Regions from separate parts of the Stutzerimonas sp. KH-1 genome, predicted to be linked through region 1. Evidence: predicted binding sites of a transcription regulator. Region 1 holds the regulator's gene; the other holds the start of a gene.
What was found. The regulator sigma-54, encoded in region 1, starts transcription at its own class of promoters, with help from an activator protein. The targets are predictions, from matches to a motif close to ANTGGCATNNANNTTGCTNT.
Positions count from the first base shown of each region.

Region 2: a site for sigma-54 is predicted at 4,341-4,360, ahead of glnK (P-II family nitrogen regulator). Genes of this name have one in related genera too.

Region 1 is NZ_CM137011.1:2,530,286-2,538,950, forward strand. Features, by position in the region: gene ACX1DW_RS12255 (ATP-binding cassette domain-containing protein) at 1-732, opposite strand, end outside; gene ACX1DW_RS12260 (KpsF/GutQ family sugar-phosphate isomerase) at 1,012-1,986, shown strand; gene ACX1DW_RS12265 (KdsC family phosphatase) at 1,986-2,510, shown strand; gene lptC (LPS export ABC transporter periplasmic protein LptC) at 2,519-3,091, shown strand; gene lptA (lipopolysaccharide transport periplasmic protein LptA) at 3,078-3,623, shown strand; gene lptB (LPS export ABC transporter ATP-binding protein) at 3,623-4,348, shown strand; gene ACX1DW_RS12285 (RNA polymerase factor sigma-54) at 4,496-6,004, shown strand; gene hpf (ribosome hibernation-promoting factor, HPF/YfiA family) at 6,078-6,386, shown strand; gene ptsN (PTS IIA-like nitrogen regulatory protein PtsN) at 6,396-6,860, shown strand; gene rapZ (RNase adapter RapZ) at 6,876-7,733, shown strand; gene ACX1DW_RS12305 (HPr family phosphocarrier protein) at 7,747-8,019, shown strand; gene pmbA (metalloprotease PmbA) at 8,067-8,665, opposite strand, start outside.
Region 2 is NZ_CM137011.1:2,951,640-2,960,304, forward strand. Features, by position in the region: gene ACX1DW_RS14300 (HAD family hydrolase) at 1-83, shown strand, start outside; gene sutA (transcriptional regulator SutA) at 154-480, opposite strand; gene ACX1DW_RS14310 (secondary thiamine-phosphate synthase enzyme YjbQ) at 559-984, opposite strand; gene ACX1DW_RS14315 (ammonium transporter) at 1,087-2,337, opposite strand; gene ACX1DW_RS14320 (ammonium transporter) at 2,460-3,776, opposite strand; gene glnK (P-II family nitrogen regulator) at 3,815-4,153, opposite strand; gene ACX1DW_RS14330 (accessory factor UbiK family protein) at 4,550-4,810, shown strand; gene ACX1DW_RS14335 (YifB family Mg chelatase-like AAA ATPase) at 4,847-6,343, shown strand; gene ACX1DW_RS14340 (BCCT family transporter) at 6,475-8,448, shown strand; gene ACX1DW_RS14345 (putative bifunctional diguanylate cyclase/phosphodiesterase) at 8,479-8,665, opposite strand, start outside.

The sequences.
Region 1 (8,665 bases):
CATGAACTGCCGGATACGCGGATTATCCGATTCCATCAGCTCCGCCGGCGTACCCTGCCCCAGGACCTGGGCATCACCCACGACATAGATGTAATCGGCGATGGAGGCAGTCTCTGCCAAGTCGTGCGACACCACGATACTGGTTATTCCCAGCGCATCGTTGAGCAGCCTGATCAGGCGCACCAAGACCCCCATCGCGATCGGGTCCTGTCCGGCGAAAGGCTCGTCATACATCAGAATCTGCGGATCGAGGGCAATCGCCCGCGCCAGCGCAACACGTCGCTTCATGCCGCCGGACAGCTCGTCCGGCATCAGCTCGATGGCGCCACGCAAGCCGACGGCCTGCAGCTTCATCAGCACGATGTCGCGAATCATTTCGTCCGGCAGCCGGGTATGAACGCGCAGCGGGAATGCGACGTTCTCGAACACATCGAGATCGGTGAACAGCGCACCGCTCTGGAACAGCACGCCCATCTGCTTGCGCATGTCGAACAGCTCGCTGCGCGAGAGGCTCGGCAGGTTCTGCCCGGTCACCCAGACCTCACCGCGCGAAGGCATCAGCTGGGCGGCGATCAGCCGCAGCAGCGTCGTCTTTCCGCATCCCGACGGCCCCATGATGGCCGTTACCTTCCCTCGCGGAATGGCGATATCGACGTTATTGAAGATACTCCGCTCGCCGCGCATGAAGGTTACTCCCTTCAGCTCGACCGCGTAGTCGTTGCAGGCGCTCATCTGGTCTCCTTGCATGCAGTCTGCGAAACAGACGGCTCCCGATGACGCCGGGATACTTTCTGCCCTGACCGTTTTCGGCGGCGCACTATAGCACCGCGCCCGAAAGCGCCCAACCGAGGAGCGCTTCCAGCAATGACCTGGTGGCGACTCGTTCAGCTTCGGTTCAGCCAACAATGATCGAATCGACCGAACTTCGCCGAGCAGCACCGACATTTTCGATGAGCCACAGACGGTTTCTCGCTATAATCCACGCCTTTTAATCGGACGACCCCGCCAGCCATGAGCCAGAGCAGCCAACTGATCGAAACCGCGCAACGCACCATTCGCCTGGAAATCGAGGCAGTAGAGCAGCTGAACGCACGGATCGATGCCTCTTTTGTCAAGGCATGCGACCTGATCCTTGCGTGCAAGGGCCGGGTCGTCGTGGTTGGCATGGGCAAATCCGGCCACATCGGCCGCAAGATCGCAGCCACCCTGGCTAGCACCGGCACCGCCGCATTCTTCGTGCATCCCGCCGAGGCAAGCCATGGCGACATGGGCATGATTACCCAGGACGATGTCGTTCTTGCCCTGTCCAACTCCGGCACCACCAGCGAGATCGTCACGCTGCTGCCACTGATCAAGCGCCTTGGCATTACCCTGATCAGCATGACCGGCAACCCCAACTCGGTATTGGCCAAGGCCGCCGCGGTGAACCTGGATGCCAGCGTGGCCATCGAGGCCTGCCCGCTGAACCTCGCACCGACCTCCTCCACCACCGCCAGCCTGGTGCTCGGCGATGCCCTGGCAATCGCCCTGCTCGAGGCCCGCGGCTTCACCGCCGAGGACTTCGCCTTCTCCCACCCCGGCGGCGCACTGGGCCGGCGCCTGCTACTCAAGGTCGAGCATGTGATGCACACCGGCGGTCGCCTGCCCAAAGTTCAACGCGGTACCTCACTGCGCGACGCACTGCTGGAGATGACTCAGAAGGGGCTGGGCATGACGGTGATCGTCGAGGCCGATGGCCGCCTGGCCGGCATTTTTACCGACGGCGACTTGCGCCGCGCGCTGGACAAGGGCGTGGACGTGCGCGAGACGCGTATCGATGAAGTCATGACCGTCCACGGCAAGACCGCCAATGCCGAGATGCTGGCAGCCGAGGCATTGAAGATCATGGAAGACCACAAGATCAGCTCGCTCGTGGTGATCGATGAGCAGGAGCTACCCATCGGCGCGCTGAACATGCATGACCTGCTGCGTGCGGGGGTCATGTAATGCACGAACATCTTCTGCAGCGCGCACGCGACATCCGCCTGGCCATTTTCGATGTGGATGGCGTGCTGACCGATGGCCGCCTGTACTTTCTCACCGACGGCAGCGAATTCAAGACTTTCAATACGCTGGACGGCCACGGCATCAAGATGCTGATCAACTCGGGCGTACGCACCGCCATCATCAGTGGCCGCAAGACGCCTGTGGTGGAGCGACGAGCACAGAACCTGGGCATCCAGCACCTGTATCAGGGTCGCGAAGACAAGCTGGTGGTGCTTGACGAGCTGCTGGCCGAACTCGGGCTGAACTACTCTGAAGTGGCCTATCTGGGCGACGACCTGCCCGACCTGCCGGTGATTCGCCGGGTTGGCCTCGGCATGGCTGTGGCCAGCGCCGACAGCTTCGTCCGCGAGCATGCCCACGGCGTTACCCAGGCCCGCGGTGGCGAGGGTGCGGCGCGTGAGTTCTGCGAACTGATCATGCGCGCGCAGGGCACTCTGGCCGCCGCGCAAAACGCATATCTGTAGAGGTCTGCATGCTTCGCAAAATGCGCTTCGCTGTCCTGCTTACACTGATCGCCGCCCTGCTGGTGGCGGTCGGCTACTGGAACATCCGCCCGGAAAGTTTCATGCAGGAGCCATCCGTCGCCAGCGGCGCAACGCCTGATGTCGACTTCTACGTGATCAATTCCCGCACGGTGCAATATCAGCCCGACGGCAAGCGTAACTACGAACTGACCGCAGACAAGCTCGAGCACATCAAGGCGAGCGACATCAGTCTGCTGACCAAGCCGGATCTGCTGTCCTATCGCGGCACCGAACTGCCGTGGCACGTGCGTAGTGAGCGCGGCGAAGTATCGGCCGAAGGCGACGAAGTGCTGCTGATCGATCAGGTCAAGGTCGAGCGCACCGATGCCAAGGGCCGCCCGACGATCCTTACCACCAGCCGCCTGACGGTGTGGCCGGAGAAGGATTATGCCGAGACAAAGCAAGCCGTTAGAATCGAGGCCGCCAATGGCGTGACCACGGCAACCGGCATGAAAGCGTACATGGATGACGGCAGGATGCTCCTGCTGTCCAACGTAAGAGGCCAGCATGAGCTGCGTTAAGACTCTCCCCCTCCTGCTCGGTTTGAGCGCATTCTGGCTAGGCGCCAGCGCGTGGGCGCTTCCCGAGGACCGTGAACAGCCAATCCGCGTTCAAGCCGACACCGCCGAGCTGGACGACCGACAGGGCGTGGCGGTCTACCGCGGCGACGTGGTCATCACCCAGGGCACGATGAAGATCACCGGCGACACGGTGACCATCACTCAGGACGAGAACGGCGACGTCGAAGTCTTCACCTCCATCGGCAAACCGGCCTACTACGAGCAGAAGCCTGCGGCGGACAAGGAAATCGTCAAAGCCTACGGCCTGACCATCCAGTACTTCGCCGCCAACGAGCGGATCGTGCTCATCGATCAGGCCAAGGTCGTTCAGGAAGGCAACACCTTCGAAGGCGAGAAGATCGTCTATGACACCCGTCGCCAGATCGTCAATGCTGGCCGCGCCACCAACGCCGATGTGACCACGCCGCGCCCACGTGTGGACATGGTCATCCAGCCGCGCAAGAACGGGCAGGCAGCGGAGCAGGCGGAGTAATGGCCGTCCTCAAAGCCCAGCATCTGGCCAAGAGCTACAAGAGCCGCCAGGTCGTCCGTGATGTCAGCCTGTCCATCGAAAGTGGGCAGATCGTCGGCCTGCTCGGCCCCAACGGGGCTGGCAAGACCACCTGCTTCTACATGATCGTCGGCCTGGTGAATGCCGACCAGGGTCGAGTACTGATCGATCAGAACGACGTGACCCATCTGCCGATGCACGGTCGCGCGCGCGCCGGGATCGGCTATCTGCCGCAGGAGGCCTCGATCTTCCGCAAGCTCTCGGTCGCCGACAACATCATGGCGATTCTCGAGACCCGCAAGGATCTGGACCGTAGCGGCCGCCAGCAGGCGCTGGAAGGCCTGCTGCAGGAGTTCCACATCAACCATATCCGCAACAGCCTCGGCATGAGCCTGTCCGGCGGCGAGCGTCGCCGCGTGGAGATCGCCCGTGCGCTGGCTACTGCGCCCAAATTCATCCTCCTCGACGAACCCTTCGCTGGCGTCGATCCGATATCGGTGGGCGACATCAAACAGATCATCCACCACCTCAAGGCCAAGGGCATCGGCGTACTGATCACCGACCACAATGTCCGTGAAACCCTGGACATCTGCGAAACCGCCTACATCGTCAACGATGGCCAGCTGATCGCCGAGGGCGACGCCCAAACAATCCTGAGCAACCAACTGGTCAAGGAAGTCTATCTGGGCCACGAATTCCGTCTGTAGAGCCGTTTTTTTTGCGCAGCTCGGCAAATCGGCCCTAGGCAAAGGCTTCCTCGGCAGGCATATAATTTGCTTTCTGTTGGCGCCTGGCGCGCCACATGTCGGAACGGGCGCGGTTGCGCCGGCATAAAAGGTTTGAAGTCCTCTGCCATGAAACCATCGCTAGTCCTGAAGATGGGCCAGCAGCTGACGATGACACCGCAGCTGCAACAGGCCATACGCCTCCTCCAGCTATCCACCCTCGATCTGCAACAGGAGATCCAGGAAGCGCTGGATTCGAATCCCATGCTCGAGCGCGAGGAAGACGGCGACGACTTCGACAGCTCCGACCCGATGGCCGAAGCTGCTGACCGCCCAGCTGAGGCCACCAGCGAGAAAAGCGCCACACAGGACAGCACCTACGACGAGCCATCGCACGGCAGCGAAAGCCTCGATGACGCTGACTGGGGTGAACGCATTCCCAGCGAGCTGCCGGTCGACACCGCCTGGGAGGACATCTACCAGACCAGCGCCAGCAGCCTGCCCAGCAACGATGATGACGAGTGGGACTTCACCAGCCGCACGTCATCTGGCGTCAGCCTGCAGAGCCACCTGCTCTGGCAACTCAATCTCGCGCCGATGAGCGATACCGATCGACTGATCGCCACCACGCTGATCGACTGCATCAACGATCAGGGCTATCTCGAAGAGTCGCTCGAGGAAATCACCGACTCGTTCGACCCAGAACTGGAGATCGAACTCGACGAAGTCGAAGTCGTGCTGCACCGCATCCAGCAGTTCGAACCCGCCGGGATCGGCGCGCGCGATCTGCGCGAATGCCTGCTGCTGCAACTGCGTCAGCTGCCCGAGCGCACCCCCTGGTTGAGCGAAGCGCAGCGTTTGGCCAGCGATTACCTGGATGTCCTCGGCAGCCGCGACTACAACCTGCTGATGCGCCGGATGAAGCTCAAGGAGGACGAGCTACGCCAGGTGATCGAGCTGATCCAGACGCTCAACCCGCGCCCGGGTTCTCAGATCGAAGCGAGCGAGCCGGAATATGTGGTGCCTGACGTGATCGTCCGCAAGCACAACGACCGTTGGCTGGTAGAGCTGAACCAGGACGCCATGCCACGCCTGCGCGTCAATGCGCAGTACGCCAGCTTCGTCAAACGTGCCGATTCCAGTGCCGACAACACCTTCATGCGCAACCAGCTGCAGGAAGCACGCTGGTTCATCAAGAGCCTGCTCAGCCGCAATGAAACGCTGATGAAGGTCGCCACGCAGATCGTCGAGCACCAGCGTGCATTTCTCGAGCATGGTGACGAGGCCATGAAACCGCTGGTGCTGCACGACATCGCCGAAGCGGTGGGCATGCACGAGTCGACCATTTCGCGCGTGACGACCCAGAAATACATGCACACACCGCGCGGCATCTACGAACTCAAGTACTTCTTCTCCAGCCACGTCAGCACGGCAGAAGGCGGGGAATGCTCGTCCACCGCGATCCGCGCGATCATCAAGAAGCTGGTGGCGGCGGAAAACCAGAAAAAGCCGTTGAGCGACAGCAAGATCGCTGGTTTACTGGAAGCGCAGGGCATTCAGGTAGCCCGCCGCACAGTCGCCAAATACCGGGAGTCGCTCGGTATCGCGCCATCCAGCGAGCGCAAACGATTACTGTGATCGGCCAAGGCCGAAACGTCCCGGCGGCAGGGCTTCGGACCTGCTCTTCGCACAAGGCAAAGGAGATAGCAGTATGCAAGTCAATATCAGCGGTGTTCATCTGGAAGTAACCAATGCCCTGCGTGACTACATCGAGGAGAAGTTCGATCGGCTTGCCCGTCATTTCGACCGCATCATCAGCGTCCAGGTGATCCTGCAGGTCGAGAAGCTCAAGCAGAAAGCCGAAGCGACGCTGCATGTCGCTGGCCGCGAAGTGGTCGCCAACTCGGAACACGAAGACATGTATGCTGCCGTCGACCTGCTGGTCGACAAGCTCGATCGCCAGCTGATCAAGCACAAGGAAAAGCAGCTCGACCATACCCAGGGCGCCATCTCCCGCTGACTCCCAGACATGATCCGACTCGAAAACATCCTGACCCCCGGACGTTCCCTGGTGAACGTCCCGGGCGGTAGCAAGAAACGCGTCCTGGAACAGATCGCCAAGGTCATCGCCCAGGACCTCACAGACCTCGACTCCCAGACCATATTCGAAAGCCTGATTGCCCGCGAGAAGCTGGGATCGACCGGATTTGGCAACGGCATCGCCATCCCTCACTGCCGCATGGTCGGCTGTAACGCCCCGCTGAGTGCCGTGCTGCGGCTCGAAACGCCGGTGGACTTCGACGCCATCGACGGCGCGCCGGTAGACCTGCTGTTCGTCTTGCTGGTACCGGAAGCGGCCACCGACGAGCACCTCGAGCTGCTGCGCCAGATCGCCAGCATGCTTGACCGTGAAGAGGTGCGCCAGCGACTGCGCCAGGCGCCGACCAATGAGAGCCTCTATCAGGTCGTCGTCGACGTCCAGAATGGCGCCTAGCGGAGTGGGGGCCAGATGCGGCTGATCATCGTCAGTGGCCGTTCGGGCTCGGGCAAGAGCACCGCGCTGAACGTGCTCGAAGACAACGGTTTCTACTGCATCGACAACCTGCCGGCGGGCCTGCTTCCCGAGCTTGCCGAGCGCGCGCTGCTGCACACCGAGCTGCTGCATCCGCAGGTCGCCGTTTCCATCGATGCGCGCAACCTGCCCAGTCAACTGAAGCGTTTTCCGGAGCTGCTCGAAGAGGTTCGCGCCAGGCATATCCAGTGCGACGTGCTGTATCTGGACGCGGACGACGAAACCCTGCTCAAGCGGTTCTCGGAAACCCGCCGACGTCATCCGCTGACCAACGAGAACCGCTCCCTCGCCGAGGCTATCCGCGACGAGGAGCTGCTATTGGCAGCCATCATCGACCATGCCGACCTGAAGATCGACACCACGCACCTGAATCTCTATCAGCTGCGCGACGTCCTGAAGCTGCGCCTGCTGAACAGACCCGAACCCGGCACCGCATTCCTCATCGAGTCGTTCGGTTTCAAGCGCGGCATGCCGGTCGACGCCGACCTGGTGTTCGATGTGCGCTGCCTGCCCAACCCCTACTGGAAAGCCGAGCTGCGCGACTTCTCCGGGCTCGATCAACCGGTCATCGACTATCTGACCGCCCAGCCCGACGTAGAGGAGATGTTTCAGGACATCCATGCCTACCTGAGCAAATGGCTGCCCCGCTTCGCCGCCAGCAACCGCGCATACGTAACCATCGCCATCGGCTGTACCGGCGGCCATCATCGCTCGGTTTATCTGGCTGAGCGCCTGGGCCAAGCGCTCAGGGAGCCGCTGAAGAATCTGCAGGTCCGTCACCGGGACCTCGCCTAGGAATACCTGCCCCATGCCTGCCCGCGAAGTCACCATCATCAACAAGCTCGGTCTGCATGCGCGCGCGGCGGCCAAGTTCGTCGGCGTTGCCAACCGCTATCCGTGTGCCGTCCGTGTCGGCCGCTGCCCGGCCACGCTGGTGGACGGCAAGAGCATCATGGCGGTCATGATGCTTGCCGCCAGCAAGGGCTCGACTCTGCACCTGCACACCGAAGGCGAGCAGGAGCACGAAGCCCTGGCAGCCCTGGTCGCACTGATTGACGATTATTTCGAAGAAGGCGAATAAGGCCTCGAGCGGCCGGCGCGGATGATGACCACGCCGGCTGGGCGAGGCTACTTGCCCGCCACCGTCATCCGCTCGATCAGCACCGAGCCGGTGCGCACATTGCCACGCGTCTCGATATCACAACCTACCGCGACGATCTGACGGAACATGTCACGCAGGTTGCCGGCGATAGTCACTTCCTGCACCGGGAACTGAATCTCGCCATTCTCGACCCAGTAGCCGCCTGCACCGCGCGAGTAATCCCCGGTCACAAGATTCAGCCCCTGCCCCATCAGTTCCGTTACCAGCAGCCCGCGCCCCATCTGACGGATCAGTGCCGCCTGATCCTCGTCGCCGTGACTGACGAACAGGTTGTGCACGCCGCCGGCGTTGGCCGTGCTCGGCATGCCAAGCTTGCGTCCCGAGTAGGTCGATAGCACGTAGGACAGGAGGCGCCCCCCCTCAACGAAGGGTTTGGCATAGGTCGCCAAGCCATCGCCATCATAACCGGCACTCCCCAGCGCCCGCGGGATGTGAGGGCGCTCGTCCAGGCTCAGCCACTCGGGGAACAGCGTCTGCCCCAGCGCGCCCTCCAGGTACGATGCCTTGCGGTAGAGGTTGCCACCGGAAATCGCTGCGATGAAATGGCTGAACAGCCCAGTAGCCA
Region 2 (8,665 bases), 420 kb from region 1:
GGACGCAGGATTACCAGCCCGACGCGCAGATCCGCAGCCTCGCCGAGCTGCCCAAGCTGCTGCTCGACTGGCGCGGCAACTGAGCCAGAGACAAGCTGCTGCTGAATACGAACAAGCCCGCGCATGGCGGGCTTGTTCGTATGTAAATGGTGCTCAGATAGGACGGCTGCCGTACTTGCTGTCCGGCTTCTTCGGCGGGTCGGCGACTACGTTGGGCTCGACTTCCTGGACGCGACCACCACGTGCCAGGAATTCCTCCATGGCCCGCGCCAGCGCCTCACGCTCCTTCTGCTTGGCTTCCAGACTCGGCAGTTCGTCAGGCTCGGCAGCCTTGGCCTTTTTCTTGGCCGGCGTGGCGCGCTCGCTGTCGGTGCCTTCGTCGTCGAGGTTGTCGTCGCCGTCGTCGGCCGCGTTCAGCTCCTCGCCTTCCTCCTCGTCGCTCACGTCCAGATCGTCTTGTTCTAGTTCTTCGTCGCTCATGTTCTACCTCATGGCTTTGCCAAAGCGGAGTAAGTTATAGCCCAGCGATGCGGAATGACCGACACCGCCAAAAAAAATTCAACTTGCCGTCCCGTGCAGCGTTGCGACTATCTGCCGCGCGCCACCCTGGTCGCGGTGTTCCCCGAGATAGATGCCCTGCCAGGTCCCCAGCGCCAGGCGCCCCGTGCTCACTGGCAGGCTCAGTTGGCAACCGAGCAGGCTGGCCTTGAAGTGCGCCGGCAGATCATCCGGCCCTTCGTAGTCATGCTCGTAACCCTCTTCGCCCTGCGGCACCAGACGATTGAAGAAGCGTTCGAAGTCGCGCCGTACCGCCGCATCGGCATTCTCGTTGATCGTCAGCGAGGCCGAGGTATGCCGCAGCCACAGGTGTAACAGACCGACCTGGCATCGACGCAGTTCCGGCAGCGCGCCGAGCACCTCGTCGGTGATCAGATGAAAACCGCGCGGCCGGGCGCGAAGGGTGATCAGGGTCTGTTGCCACATGTTCGAAGACTCATGTTCAACGACGGGTCGCGCGCATTCTAGCGTGGCGCCGAAAAAAACAAAGGGCGCCAAAAGGCGCCCTTGTCATGACCCTTTGAGTCGTTACTGACGAGTGAACTCCGGATAGGCTTCCAGACCGCATTCGACCACGTCCACGCCCTCGTACTCTTCTTCCTCGCTGACGCGCAGGCCCATCACCGCCTTGATGATGCCCCAGACGATCAAGCTGGCGATGAACACCCAGAGGAAGATCGAGACCAGACCCAGCAGCTGGGCACCGAAGGTGGCATCGGCGTTGGTCAGCGGCACGGCCAGCAGGCCCCACATGCCGGCGACACCGTGCACGGAGATGGCACCGACCGGGTCATCGAGCTTGAGCTTGTCCAGCGCGAGAATGCTGAACACCACCAGCACGCCACCCACGCCACCGATCAGCGTCGCCTGCAGGGCGCTCGGGGTCAGCGGCTCGGCGGTGATCGCCACCAGACCGGCCAGCGCACCGTTGAGCACCATGGTCAGGTCGGACTTGCCGAACAGCAGGCGCGCAGTGATCAGCGCCGCAATCAGGCCACCGGCCGCGCCCATGTTGGTGTTGACGAAGACCTGGGCAACCGCGTTGGCGTCTTCGATGGTGCTCATTTTCAGCTGCGAGCCACCGTTGAAGCCGAACCAGCCCATCCACAGGATGAAGGCACCGAGGGTCGCCAGCGGCAGGTTGGCGCCGGGAATGGCGTTGATCTGGCCGTTCGGGCCGTACTTGCCCTTGCGCGGACCAAGCAGCAGGACACCGGCCAGCGCCGCGGCCGCACCGGCCATGTGCACGATGCCGGAGCCGGCGAAGTCGAGGAAGCCGGCGGCATCCAGGAAACCACCGCCCCACTTCCAGAAGCCCTGAACCGGATAGATGAAGCCGGTCATCACCACCGCGAAGGCGATGAACGCCCACAGCTTCATGCGCTCGGCCACCGCACCGGAAACCACCGACATACAGGTCGCGGCGAAGACGATCTGGAAGAAGAAGTCGGCACGCGCGGAGTAGTAAGGCGCGTCCTCACCACCGGCGGCGACCACATCGACCGCATGCTCGTCACCGATCAGGAAGCCCAGGCTCGGCAGGATGCCGCCTTCCGGGCTGGAGTACATGATGTAGTAGCCGACCAGCAGATACATGATCGACGCCAGCGCGTAGAGCACGATGTTCTTGGTGAGGATCTCAGCGGTGTTCTTGGCCCGGACCAGACCGGCTTCGAGCATGGCGAAACCCGCCGCCATCCACATCACCAGCGCTCCGCAGATCACGAAGTAGAAGGTATCGAGTCCGTACTGGACGGGTATCAATGCAGTGCTATCCATGTGTCACCTCTTGCTGTCGCGCTTTGTGCGCTGTTCGGTCCGCTGGCCACCGCATGCTGCATCGATGGCCAGCGCCGCTTTTCGGATTGGCCCCGGGTTGGCTCCGGGGCGCCCTGAATGGCTTACAGGTTGTAGCCGCGCTCGTTGTGCAGGCTGAGGTCGAGGCCGACGGTTTCCTGCTCCTCGTTGACCCGCAGCCCCATCACCAGATCGATCGCCTTGAGGATCAGGTAGGTGACGATGCCGGTGTACACCACGGTGAACAGCACGCCCTTGAACTGAATCCACAGCTGCAGGCCGATGTTCTCCACCTCGCCGAAGCCTCCCAGCATGGGCGCGGCGAAGATGCCGGTGAGCAGCGCACCGACGATGCCGCCCACGCCGTGCACACCGAAGGCATCCAGCGAATCGTCGTAGCCAAGCTTGCGTTTCAGGCTGGTGGCGCAGAAGAAGCAGACCACCCCGGAGACCAGACCGATGACCAGCGCGCCCATCGGGCCGACCGTGCCGGCAGCCGGCGTGATGGCGACCAGACCGGCGACCACGCCGGAGGCGATGCCCAGTGCACTGGGTTTGCCGTGGCCGATCCACTCGGCGAACATCCAGCCCAGCGCCGCGGCGGCGGTGGCGATCTGGGTGACCAGCATGGCCATGCCGGCGGTGCCGTTGGCGGCCACGGCGGAGCCGGCGTTGAAGCCGAACCAGCCGATCCACAGCATCGCCGCGCCGACCAGGGTCAGCCCCAGGTTGTGCGGTGCCATGGGCGTGGTCGGGAAGCCCTTGCGCTTGCCCAGCACCAGGCAGGCCACCAGGCCAGCGATACCGGCGTTGATGTGCACCACGGTGCCACCGGCGAAGTCCAGCACGCCCCAGTCCCACATCAGGCCGCCGTCACCGCCCCAGACCATGTGCGCGATCGGCGCATAGACCAGGGTGAACCAGACGCCCATGAACACCAGCATCGCCGAGAATTTCATGCGCTCGGCGAAGGCGCCGACGATGAGCGCCGGCGTGATGATGGCAAAGGTCATCTGGAACGTGATGAAGACGCTTTCTGGGAACGCGCCGACCAGGCTGTCAGGCGTCAGGCCGCTGAGGAAGGCACGATCCAGACCGCCGACGAAGGAATTGAAGTTGGTGACGCCCGCTTCCATACCGGTGGTATCGAACGCGAGGCTGTAGCCATAGACCATCCAGAGGATGCTCATCAGGCCGGTGATGGCGAAGCACTGCATCATCACCGAGAGGATGTTCTTCGAGCGGACCATGCCGCCGTAGAACAGCGCCAGCCCGGGGATGGTCATGAACAGCACCAGCGCAGTGGCCGTCAGCATCCATGCCGTATCGCCTGAATCCAGCGTCGCCTCCTGCGCCAAGGCGATGCCTGGGCTTATCAGAGGCAAAAGGGCTCCTAGCCCTGCGAATCTTCGCAGAGTCATGGTTTTACTCCTGGGGCGTGGGGGTTCGGAGGTGCTGCTTAAATCGCGTCGGTATCGGTTTCGCCGGTACGGATGCGGATAGCCTGTTCCAGGTTGACCACGAAGATCTTGCCGTCACCGATCTTGCCGGTGTTGGCGGCCTTGGTGATGGCCTCGATGACGCGATCGAGCTGATCGTCGGCGATGGCCACGTCAATCTTTACCTTCGGCAGGAAGTCGACGACGTATTCGGCACCGCGATACAACTCGGTGTGGCCCTTCTGACGACCGAAGCCTTTGACTTCGGTCACGGTGATGCCCTGTACGCCAATTTCCGACAGCGACTCGCGCACGTCGTCCAGCTTGAACGGCTTGATGATGGCAGTGACTAGTTTCATGAAAACTTCTCCCGTTTAGGTGGACTTGCCCCAGAAGTACGAACCCGGCTCAAGTCTAAGCTCAGTGTCTGGCTGTTGTAACGCTCCGGCTTCAGCCGGGCCGCGGACCGACACCACCAATCTCTCCGACGAAGCGTCGCGAATCGCTCATGCACCGCAACGAACCGGTGCGTGCGTCAACAGGAGCAAAGCAGAATCGATGCCAGCTTTGCGCAAGCCGCTTGCTACGCGGGTTCGGCCTCAAACGAAGCGGCCCGACGGACGGTTCCGCCTGATGAACGCACAGAAATGGTGCGCAGGCGCACCAGGCTCTGCTCATTTTTTGTGCGCCACCTGCAAGAAAGGCAGAAAAATCACCGTGCTACACTGCGCCCCGTTCAACGACAGGTGTTTTCAATGTTGCCGCCAAAAGCTTTCCTAGATGCCATCGGCTCCCAGGCCTCGCGCCTGTTCAACGGCGAGACGCCGCTGCCGCGTGGCGAGTTCGAAGCCCAGCTCAAGGGCGTGGTGCAGGGCGCACTGAACAAGCTCGACGTGGTCAGCCGCGACGAATTCGACAGCCAGATGGTGGTGCTCGCCCGCACCCGCGCGCGCCTGGAGGCGCTCGAAGCCAAGGTTGCCGAACTGGAAGAAAAGCTCACGCCGCCCGCGTCCTGATAGACCGGGCCGCGACACGATCAAAGGAGTGATCGAATGTCCCTGGCCATCGTTCATAGCCGCGCTCAGATCGGCGTCGAAGCGCCGCCGGTGACCGTCGAAGCCCACCTGGCCAACGGTCTGCCGGCGCTGACCCTGGTCGGCCTGCCGGAAACCGCGGTCAAGGAAAGCAAGGATCGCGTGCGCAGCGCCATCCTCAGCTCCGGTTTCGATTTTCCCGCACGACGCATCACCCTCAACCTCGCCCCTGCCGACCTGCCCAAGGACGGTGGCCGCTTCGACCTGTCCATTGCCCTGGGCATCCTTGCCGCCAGCGGACAGCTGCCCAGCGAACGCCTGGGGCAGCTGGAATGCCTGGGCGAACTGGCACTGTCCGGCGCCCTGCGCCCGGTGCAGGGCGTGCTGCCCGCCGCCCTCGCTGCACGTGCCGCCGGTCGTGCACTGCTGGTGCCGCGGGCCAACGCCGAGGAAGCCAGCCTGGCCTCAGGGCTAACCGTCTATGCCGCCGAGCACTTGCTCGAGGTCGCCGCGCACTTCAACGGCGTCACGCCACTCGAACCCTATGTCGCCCAGGGCCTGCTACGGCAGGTCCAGCCTTACCCTGACCTGGCCGACGTGCAGGGCCAGCAGGCGGCCAAGCGCGGCCTGCTGATCGCCGCGGCCGGTGCGCACAACCTGCTGTTTTCCGGGCCACCCGGTACCGGCAAGACGCTGCTGGCCAGCCGCCTGCCCGGCCTGTTGCCGCCGCTGGACGAACAGGAGGCGCTGGAGGTCGCGGCCATTCATTCGGTGGCCAGCCATAGCCCTCTCGAACATTGGCCGCAACGACCGTTCCGCCAGCCCCATCACAGTGCATCAGGGCCGGCGCTGGTCGGTGGCGGCAGCCGCCCGCAGCCGGGGGAAATCACCCTGGCGCATCAGGGTGTGCTGTTTCTCGACGAACTGCCTGAGTTCGATCGCAAGGTACTCGAGGTCCTGCGCGAGCCGCTGGAATCCGGCCATATCGTCATCGCCCGGGCGCGCGACAAGGTGCGCTTTCCGGCGCGTTTTCAGCTCGTCGCTGCGATGAATCCCTGCCCCTGTGGCTACCTCGGCGATCCCAACGGGCGCTGCCGCTGCACACCGGAGCAGATTCAGCGCTACCGCAACAAGCTCTCCGGACCGCTGCTCGACCGCATCGACCTGCACCTGACCGTGGCGCGCGAAGCAACCGCCCTCAACGCACCGCCGCAGACGGGCCAGAGCAGCGCGGTGCTCGCCGCGCAGGTCGCCGAGGCACGGCAGCGGCAACTTGCCCGTCAGGGCTGCGCCAACGCCTTTCTCGATCTGGCCGGCCTGCGCAGTCATTGCCAGCTCGGTGCCGACGACCAGGCCTGGCTGGAACGCGCCTGCGAACGCTTGGCGCTGTCGTTGCGCGCGGCGCACCGCTTGCTCAAGGTGGCGCGCACCCTCGCCGATCTGGAACAGGCCGAGCGAATCAGCCGTCAGCACCTCGCCGAAGCCCTGCAGTACCGGCCCGGGAGTCAAGCCTGAACCTGCTCTAGCCCGGGCTTCGGTGCGCATCGATCGGCTGCGGACAACCAGCATCCTTTGCGGTCTGTGTTAAGTTGGATGGCTTTCGCCACAGGCGGCCACTCCCCAGAAACAACCCGAAGGAGCGCAGCATGGAGGCAAAACAGCCCTCGTCGTCCCACCTCAACGCCCCGGTCTTTTACGGCTCGGCGGTCATCATCCTGGCGCTGGTGATCTACAGCGTCGCCTTCCAGAGCCACGCGCAAACGCTGTTCGGCGACACGCAGGCCTGGATCATCGCCAACGTCAGCTGGCTCTACATCCTCGCCGTTGCACTCATCCTGCTCATGGTGGTGCTGCTGGCCTTCAGTCGTTACGGCGATATCAAGCTCGGACCGGATCATAGCGAACCGGATTACAGCGCCCTGACCTGGTTCGCCATGCTGTTTTCCGCCGGCATGGGCATCGGCCTGATGTTCTTCGGCGTCGCCGAACCAGTGATGCACTTTCTCTCACCGCCAGTGGGCGAAGGCGGCACCAGCGCGGCCGCCTATGAGGCGATGAAGATCACCTTCTTCCACTGGGGCCTGCATGCCTGGGCGATCTACGCCATCGTGGCGATGATCCTGGCCTACTTCGCCTACCGCCACGGCCTGCCGCTCACCCTGCGCTCGGCGCTCTACCCGCTGATCGGCGAGCGCATCTATGGGCCAATCGGCCATGCCGTGGACATCTTCGCCATCATCGGTACTGTGCTCGGCGTCGCCACCTCGCTGGGCCTCGGCGTCACTCAGATCAACACAGGACTGAACCACCTCTACGGCCTGCCTATATCGGTGCCGGTGCAGATCGGCCTGATCATAGCCACCACGCTGCTGGCGACGATTTCGGTGGTCACCGGCCTGGACAAGGGCGTGCGCCGACTGTCGGAGCTGAACCTGACGCTGGCCGCGCTGCTGTTGCTGATGGTGCTGATCGCCGGGCCAACCGTGTTCATCCTGCAGACTTTCGTGCAGAACACCGGTAGCTACCTGTCGGACATCGTCAACAAGACCTTCAACCTCTACGCCTACGAGCCGAACGACTGGATCGGCGGCTGGACGCTGTTCTACTGGGGCTGGTGGCTGGCCTGGTCGCCCTTCGTCGGCCTGTTCATCGCGCGCATCTCGCGCGGCCGGACGATTCGCGAGTTCGTCACAGGCGTGCTGCTGGTACCGACCGCATTCACCCTGCTGTGGATGACCGTCTTCGGCGACACCGCGATCCACATGATCCTCTGGGAACACGTTTCCAGCCTCGGTGAAGCCATCGAGCAGGACAGTTCGCTAGCGCTGTTCGCCTTCCTCGAGCACTTCCCCTTCTCGGGCTTTATCTCGCTGATCGCGATCATCATGGTGGTGGTGTTCTTCGTCACTTCGGCGGACTCCGGGGCACTCGTGGTTGACATGCTCGCCTCCGGCGGCCAGCAGGGCACCCCGGTCTGGCAGCGCATCTTCTGGGCCGCCTCCATGGGCGGCGTGGCCATCGCGCTGCTGCTCGCCGATGGTCTGACCGCGCTGCAGACGGCGACCATCGCCAGCGCCCTGCCCTTCACCATCGCGCTACTCTGTTCGATGTGGGGTCTGCTCAAGGCGCTGCGCCTGGATGCCACCAAACAGGGGCTGCGCTACCAGGCCCTGAGCACGTCACCCAGCGCACCGCGCAGTGCCGGTGGCTGGCAACGTCGCCTGCGTACGCTGATGCTGTTCCCGCGACGCGCCCATGTGGTGCGCTTCATCACCGAAGTGGTGCGTCCGGCCTACGAAGACATCGCCGAGGAAATGCGCAAGCAGGGCTATGCGGTGGAGATCAGCGAAGGTGACGATCGTCGCTTGCGCTTCGAAATCACCCACGAAGGCGAGCCGGACTTCATCTACGAGGTGCGCCCGCGGGCCTACGCCATGCCGAGTTTCGTCGCCACCAGCGAGGACGACGAGCGCGAGGAGCGCAAGTACTTCCGCGCCGAGGTGCATCTCAAGGAAGGCGGGCAGGATTACGACGTGATGGGCTGGAGCCGTGAGGACGTGATCGGCGACATCCTCGGCCAGTACGAGAAGCACATGCACTTCCTGCACATGGTCCGCTGAGGCGGACCGGGTTCCGCCGAGCGCTTCGGCTCAGTGCGTCAGGCCCGCAGCCTGGCGCTCGGCGTTCATGAAGCTCATCAGCTCGGCCAGCGGCAACGGCTGGCTGACCAGATAGCCCTGCACCTGCTGCGCACCAAACTGGCGCAGCAGCTCCAGTTGCTCAGCGGTTTCAACCCCCTCGGCGACCACTTGCAACTCCAGTTCGCGGGCCAGGCCG